2 regions of the Exiguobacterium sp. s152 genome follow, and region 1 is predicted to be linked to the other one. Evidence: predicted binding sites of a transcription regulator. Region 1 holds the regulator's gene; the other holds the start of a gene.
The links. Region 1 encodes LexA, which represses DNA repair genes until DNA is damaged. Its sites were predicted from a motif close to CGAACATATGTTCG; they were not measured.
Positions count from the first base shown of each region.

Region 2: uvrB (excinuclease ABC subunit UvrB) is a predicted target of LexA. The motif match lies at 2,441-2,454, and genes of this name have one in related genera.

Region 1 is NZ_JACSLX010000001.1:79,378-83,188, forward strand. Features, by position in the region: gene KNP72_RS00405 (DUF896 domain-containing protein) at 136-369, opposite strand; gene KNP72_RS00410 (YneB family resolvase-like protein) at 430-1,074, opposite strand; gene KNP72_RS00415 (hypothetical protein) at 1,147-1,383, opposite strand; gene lexA (transcriptional repressor LexA) at 1,589-2,209, shown strand; gene KNP72_RS00425 (metal-binding protein) at 2,209-2,649, shown strand; partial or broken gene KNP72_RS00430 (P-loop nucleotide/nucleoside kinase family protein) at 2,735-3,265, opposite strand; gene KNP72_RS00435 (DNA alkylation repair protein) at 3,286-3,811, opposite strand, start outside.
Region 2 is NZ_JACSLX010000001.1:525,235-529,045, forward strand. Features, by position in the region: gene uvrA (excinuclease ABC subunit UvrA) at 1-410, opposite strand, end outside; gene uvrB (excinuclease ABC subunit UvrB) at 411-2,387, opposite strand; gene KNP72_RS16000 (TSUP family transporter) at 2,502-2,828, shown strand; gene KNP72_RS02690 (sulfite exporter TauE/SafE family protein) at 2,829-3,386, shown strand; gene KNP72_RS02695 (MIP/aquaporin family protein) at 3,488-3,811, shown strand, end outside.

The DNA of each region.
Region 1 (3,811 bases):
TAATTAATTAGTATAACACATTGAATGGAATCGTTTACTTCCTTTCGTCCAAAACCAGTCCAATAAGTCCCCCTGATCCCCGTTCGCGTATAACAAACATGCACACCCTATATGAAATAGGATGTGCATTCGTGGTCACTCCGAGCGATGCCGTTTCTGCTCGTCTTTCAATTTTTCAGGCGTTACATCGTTCCCGTCCGGATCGACGACCTTCATCCCCATCATCTGTGATTTGAATGATTGGCGGAACGCTTGCAAATATTGTTGGCGCAGCGCTTGCTGCTCGTCCATCTCTTCTGATGACAGTCCATCTGTCTTGGCTTTGTTGGCGAGAAAATTGATTCGCTCCAACTGTTCAGGTGCTAGCATCAGGCTCGCCCCCTCTCTACTGAATTTGTTCTTCTACTGTACAAAATCAGCGAGCAGGAATCAAGTTTCTGGCACTGATACGTGCTCCAAATAACGACGGTTCACGGTCGCTTTCGACACCTCATAGCCAAAACCACGTAGCGTGGCGGCAATTTCAGCGAACGTCAGTCCGCGCTCGCGCAGTTGGACGATTTCTTCAATCGGGACTTCGATTCGGCTCCGACCGCCTTGATCGTGATGTTGGATGTTGCGGTGCGGGTTGAACCCGTTCGCGACCGCCCGACGCATGCCGCGTGAGATTTTCGCATTATGGATTTTACGCTGGTACTCCTCGACGACACTGACAATTTCAAGCACCATCTTCTCAGCATCCGAGAAAACGTATTCATCGGACGATTGCATCGTCAACAAGCGGACGTTATGTTTCATGAGCGTATGCAAGATGGCGATTTTCGCGTTCCCTCGTCCGAGGCGGCTGTCATCGCTCACGAGCACGGCATCGAGATTAGACGTCGAGACGTGCTCCAACAAATCGAGCAACCCCGTCCGATTGACCTCATACCCACTCTCTTGCTCACTGATCACATCGACGATTTCGGCGTCAAGACGTTTCGCCATCCGCGTCAGTTCGTCCGCTTGGCGACCGAGTGACGTCTCTTGCGTGGACTTGTTCGTCGACACGCGACAATAAATGACGACTCGCATCCCGTCACTTCCTTTCTTTCCATTCGCCCTCTACGATACACAGTTTCGGGGGCTGTTCGCAATCAGAAAAGATTATTCGGCGGCGAACCACGTCGTCTTGTCGTCTTCTTTCTCAGCGCGTTCGGCGAGAAGCTGTGCCTCGAGCGACTCGGCCTCCGTCAAGGCGACTTCTTCTTCGACGCTGTGCTCGATCACCGGTTCGGTCGCGACGACATCGACGTCGTGGCGCATCTCCCCGACCATATAAAACGCGAACATTCCAAGTGCCAACATGCCGACTAAAATGATTCCATTGATTGTGTCTCTCATAACGATTACCTCCTGGGAATAAGAATACACGTTCTCGAGAACGTCTGTTCGTTTATCTGTTCTCATCATAAAACAAGAACTTCTGTTCGGTCAAGTAGAAAAAAACGAACGAATGTTTGTGCGCTCATGTGTTCTTGTGTTAAACTAAACCCATAAAGAATAGGATGCGTTCGCAGGTTATTCGACATAATCGAGGTGAAATCCATTGAAAAAAATGTCAGCAAGACAACAACAGATTCTTGATTTTATAAAAGCCGAGGTCCGGGCGAAAGGGTATCCACCTTCCGTTCGTGAAATCGGAGAGGCAGTCGGACTCGCATCGAGCTCGACCGTCCACGGCCACTTGGACCGTCTAGAGAAGCGTGGATTGATTCGACGTGACAAGACGAAGCCACGTGCCATCGAGATTTTAGATGAAGAGATGTCAGTCGTGGAAGACCATGATGCCGTCATGTACGTGCCGGTCATCGGGAAAGTCACGGCCGGTACGCCGATCACGGCGATTGAGAACGTGGAAGAGCACTTCCCGCTCCCGGCCCACGTCGTCGGTTCCGACAACGTCTACATGCTCTCTGTCTCAGGGGACTCTATGATTAACGCGGGGATCTTGGATGGGGACCGTGTCCTCGTCCGTCAACAGAACACGGCCGACAATGGAGAGATTGTCGTCGCCATGACGGATGAAGGTGAAGCGACCGTGAAGCGGATTTATAAAGAAGCTTCGAAAGTTCGCCTCCAGCCGGAGAACGACGAGCTCGAAGCGATGTATTTCGATAACGTGTCGATTTTAGGGAAGGTCATCGGTGTATACCGCACGATTCACTAATGGCTAGTGGCAAGACACATACCCGTACGAATCTCGTGGCAATCGGTGCTCTTGCGATTGCCACGCCTTTTATTGACATCGATGTTCCGACCGTGTTCCTGCTTGGCGCCCTAATCGGGACGTTCTGGCTCTCCCCGGACCTTGACTTAAAGTCGGACGCCTATTATCGATGGGGACCGCTTCGGGGCTTTTGGCTCCCTTATGTGAAGATTATGCCCCATCGGTCGTTATTCTCGCATTTTCCGCTCTTGAGCGATCTGATCCGGGTCATCTATCTCGGTTTCCCGCTCACGCTCGTGCTCACGGTCACGCCGTATGAGGAAGCTGTCAGATCGTGGCTCGACCTGAACGGGGCAGCATGCTTCTTCGGACTCGCTTTCGCGACGACGCTACATACGACGCTCGACTATGCGTCCACGTTCTTCAAACGTGCGTTTTAAGCAAATGCTTATGCCATACACCCAAAAGGGCAACCCGTCTATTAGACTGGGTTGCCCTTTTTAAACGTCTGAAGATATTAACGGATTAATCATATTCGACAATTCGAATTCCTTCCGACTCAGAAGGTGCTTCAAAAAATGAAGTGACATGATTGAACACTTCTTTTGTGTCAAATGCTGCCCGTTCAGGCATTTCTGTCCGCCTTTTAGCAATTCGTCTCATACACTGCTCGTCGCTAAGATTCAGATAAATCAATTGATGGTCTGCCCCAACCTTGTTCGCTATGACAAGAAACCATTGACGTAGACCGATTGTGTTGGCAGGGAAATCCATCACGACATTTGTCCCTACTTCAAGCATACGCTGGACAGTTGTTTCTACGATTGGTTTGAGCAGTTCAGAGTGTCGTCAGTAATCTTCGAACATATGAATCTGATTAGGATAAAGTGCCTGCAACCACTCATCCTCGGACAACCGTACCGCATGCTCTTCGAGCTCGAGTCGCTTGGATACCGTTGATTTCCCTGCCCCCATCTTCCCACAAAGAAAAAATAATATTCCTTTTCCCATCGTGATCATCTCTCCTGTCCACACAGATTTGGGTGCTGACATCATATTGTTTCGCAAAGTATGATTCAATCATCGCGTTTATACAACATGATATGATTCTCAGCGACTTCGCGTCCATTGACCAGCAAAACGACACGATGCTCACCCGGATAATGTCGGCGCGTCGTCAAATCTGCCCAACTGTGCATCCTGTTCGCTACCAGTCGCGCACCCCCGGCGACGATTTTATTCGCTAGCAGAAATGCCTTACGACTCGCTTTCCCGTTCGCTTTTATGAAATCGATGGCGTATTCGACCCGAATATATGCAGCATCGCCTGGACGAATCGACACATCGTATTGAATCTCGCACGCCTCCCCGATACTGAGCATGTTCGGATGTATCGAAATCGATGCGTTGACGGTTAAATCCGTTTCTTGCGCATAACCGAACAGCGTTAAGGCGTCGGGGTGAGCGGATTTGATCAATGTTCGACACCCATGTCTGATGACCCAATCGGTATGATCATGTTCGCCCTGCCATCGACGCGAGACCGCGAGCACGGCTTCCGGGTTATCTTTCGAGATATCGTTGAGGTTGTTAGCGACACTT
Region 2 (3,811 bases), 450 kb from region 1:
GAGATGGTCTGGCTCGAGATTTCGATACCGTGACGCGGACAGACCGGTTTCCCGATGCGAGCGAACAAAAGACGTAAGTAGTCATAGATTTCCGTCACCGTTCCGACGGTCGAGCGCGGGTTACGGCTCGTCGTCTTCTGGTCGATCGAGATGGCCGGGCTCAGCCCTTCAATCGTATCGACGTCCGGTTTGTCCATCTGTCCGAGGAATTGACGGGCGTAGGCCGATAGACTCTCGACGTAACGGCGCTGCCCCTCGGCGTAGATGGTGTCGAACGCGAGTGACGATTTACCGGAACCGGACAAGCCCGTCAAGACGACGAGCTGGTCCCGTGGAATATCGATATCAATGTTTTTCAAGTTGTTGACGCGCGCCCCTTTGATGACGATCGCATTTTTCTTTTCAGCCATTTAATTCCCTACCTTCAACTCCAAGATTAAGTCACGCAATTCGGCCGCCCGTTCGAACTGGAGGTCGCGGGCCGCTTGTTTCATTTCTTCTTCTAGCTTGGCGATGGCTTCCTCACGTTCAGCCGGCTTCATCGAGCTGAGTGATTCGAGCACATCCTCCTCGGCGTCGACCGTCGCGCGGATGACGCCGCGTACTTCTTTACGGATCGTCTGCGGCGTGATGCCGTGTTCTTCATTATAGGCTTGTTGAATCGAGCGACGACGATCGGTCTCTTCAATCGCGCGCGTCATCGAGTCGGTCATCTTATCAGCGAACAAGATGACGTGCCCGTTCGAGTTCCGCGCCGCCCGCCCAATCGTCTGAATGAGCGATCGGTCCGAACGGAGGAACCCTTCCTTGTCGGCGTCTAGAATCGTGACGAGACTCACTTCCGGGATGTCTAGTCCTTCCCGCAGTAAGTTAATTCCGACGAGGACGTCGTATTTTCCGAGACGCAGGTCACGGATGATCTCAATCCGCTCGAGCGTCTTGATTTCAGAGTGCATATAGTTGACCTTGATGCCCGCTTCACGCAGATAGTCCGATAAATCCTCGGCCATCTTTTTCGTGAGCGTCGTCACGAGGACGCGTTCGTCCTGTTTGATGCGGTCGCGAATTTGGTCCATCAAGTAGTCGATTTGTCCTTTGATCGGATGAATCTCGATCGTCGGGTCGAGCAGCCCTGTCGGCCGGATGATCTGTTCGATCATGTGCGGGGTATGCTCGAGCTCGAACGGACCTGGTGTCGCCGAGATAAAGATCGCTTGCGACAACTTCTTCTCGAACTCGTCGAACTTGAGCGGACGGTTATCTTTAGCTGAAGGCAGGCGGAACCCGTGGTCGACGAGCACTTGCTTCCGGGCCTGGTCACCGTTATACATGCCGCGTACTTGCGGGAGCGTCACGTGCGACTCATCGGCGACGAGTAGGAAGTCTTTCGGGAAGTAGTCGATGAGCGTGTACGGCGTCGCCCCTGCCTCGGTCAAGTTCAAATGACGCGAATAGTTTTCGATGCCTGAACAGTAGCCCATCTCACGCATCATCTCGAGGTCATAGTTCGTTCGCTGTTCGAGACGCTGGGCTTCAAGCAGTTTGCCTTCCTCGCGGAACTTCGCGAGCTGTTGTTCGAGCTCGGCCTCGATGTTGACGATCGCTTTTTGCAGCTTCTCGTCGCGGGTGACGAAGTGGGACGCCGGGAAGATTGAGACGTGCTCGCGGTCGGCGATAATCTCGCCGGTGAGCGGGTCCATCTCGCGGATGCGATCGATTTCGTCTCCGAAGAACTCGACGCGCAAGCATTGTTCGTCGCGTGACGCCGGGAAAATCTCGACGACGTCACCTCGGACACGGAAACGGCCGCGCTGGAAATCGATATCGTTCCGTTCATATTGGATGTCGATCAGTTTGCGAAGCATCTGGTCGCGCCCCATCTCTTTCCCGACACGGAGACTTATGACGAGACTGTTATATTCTTCCGGGTTACCGAGACCGTAAATACAGGAGACGGAAGCGACGATGATGACGTCGTCGCGCTCGAACAAGGCCGATGTCGCCGAGTGGCGGAGTTTATCGATTTCATCGTTAATCGAGGCGTCTTTCTCGATGAACGTGTCGGTCGACGGCACGTACGCCTCCGGCTGATAGTAGTCATAATAACTGACGAAGTATTCGACGGCATTGTTCGGGAAGAACTCTTTGAACTCGGAGTAGAGCTGTCCGGCGAGCGTCTTGTTGTGGGCCAAGACGAGCGTCGGCTTCTTCACTTCTTGGATGACGTTTGATACGGTGAACGTCTTCCCTGTACCGGTCGCCCCGAGCAACGTCTGATATCGGTCGCCGCGATTGATTCCTTCGACGAGCTGACGAATCGCTTCCGGTTGGTCGCCGGCCGGCTTATATTCTGATTGTAAGTCAAACGGAACGCTAATCTTATCCATGTATATTCCTCGCTTTCTGTACCTTGCATAGTACCTTGATTATATCACATACACGAACAAATATTCGCTTCTGACATGCTTCCCAAATCGTTCCGCTTTTCGTTATCATGGAGAGTGAATCTAAACAGAAACGAGTTGGTCGTCATGTGGTCGCTTCTCTTTATCCCGCTCGGTGCCATTGTCGGCGCCTTGTCCGGATTTTTCGGCATCGGCGGCGGTGTCATCATCGTCCCGGTGCTGCTCTTTAGTGGATACTCGGCGGCCGAGGCCGTCGCTACGTCGCTCTTGTTCGTCGTCGGGACGAGCCTGTCCGGCGCCAAGAAACATACATCGCTCGGCAACGTGTCCTGGTCGACAGGCATCACGGTCGGTTTGGCCGGTGCCGTCACGGCGCAACTGTCGAGCCGGCTTGTCCTCTCGATCTCGGGGACATACGACTGATTGCTTAACCTATTTTATCTGGCTATCCTATCTTATTTTGCCGTTACGCTATTAAAGAAAACATCGAAACCGCAGAAGCCGAAAAAATCATCGCTGCTTGCCGCCCTCGTCATCGGGATGATGGCCGGACTGTTGTCGGCTCTGCTCGGCATCGGTGGCGGCTTCATCATCGTCCCGCTCCTCGTCAGTTGGCTCGACTTCTCGACGCATCGCGGGGTCGGGACGAGCCTGGCCGCCGTCCTGTTCATCTCGCTTGGCGGACTCGTCGGCTATCTCCCGTCGCTGTCGCTCGACTATATGACACCGCTCGCGTTGGTCGTCGGGGCGTTCATCGGGGCCCCACTCGGCGCTTCGCTCACGAATCGTTATCACGATAAAGAGATTTCCACCCGGCTCGCCTGGTTGTATGTGGCCGTCATCGTCTCGATCGCGCTCGACCTCGGTGCCGCCCTCTACGCGCCGCTTGCATACGTCAGTTTGGCGATCCTGCTCGCTTTTCTTGTCGGGATTGGACTCGACTTCAGACGGCGTATTGTCAATCAAAACCACTTTTCATAAGAAAAGTGGCTTTTTTTGCATATTCGGTTTTGAAACGCTTACATTTGGGGCATATAATGAAGTGGTAAGCCAAATTTAATATGGAAGGAAGGGAGTATCACATGTCAGCATTCGTCAGCGAAATTATTGGTACAATGCTACTCATCTTGCTCGGTAACGGTGTCGTCGCCGGCGTCGTCCTCCGTCATTCGAAAGCGGAGAACGCAGGTTGGGTCGTCATCACGTTCGGTTGGGGCTTCGCCGTTATGATCGGGGTATACGCAGCCGGAATTTATGGAGGGGCGCACTTGAACCCTGCCGTCACGGTCGGGCTCGCGACAGCAGGCTCATTCCCTTGGGCTGATGTGCCAGCCTACATCTTGGCACAGTTTATCGGGGCGTTCATCGGGGCCGTCCTCGTGTTCGTGCACTACAAACCGCACTAT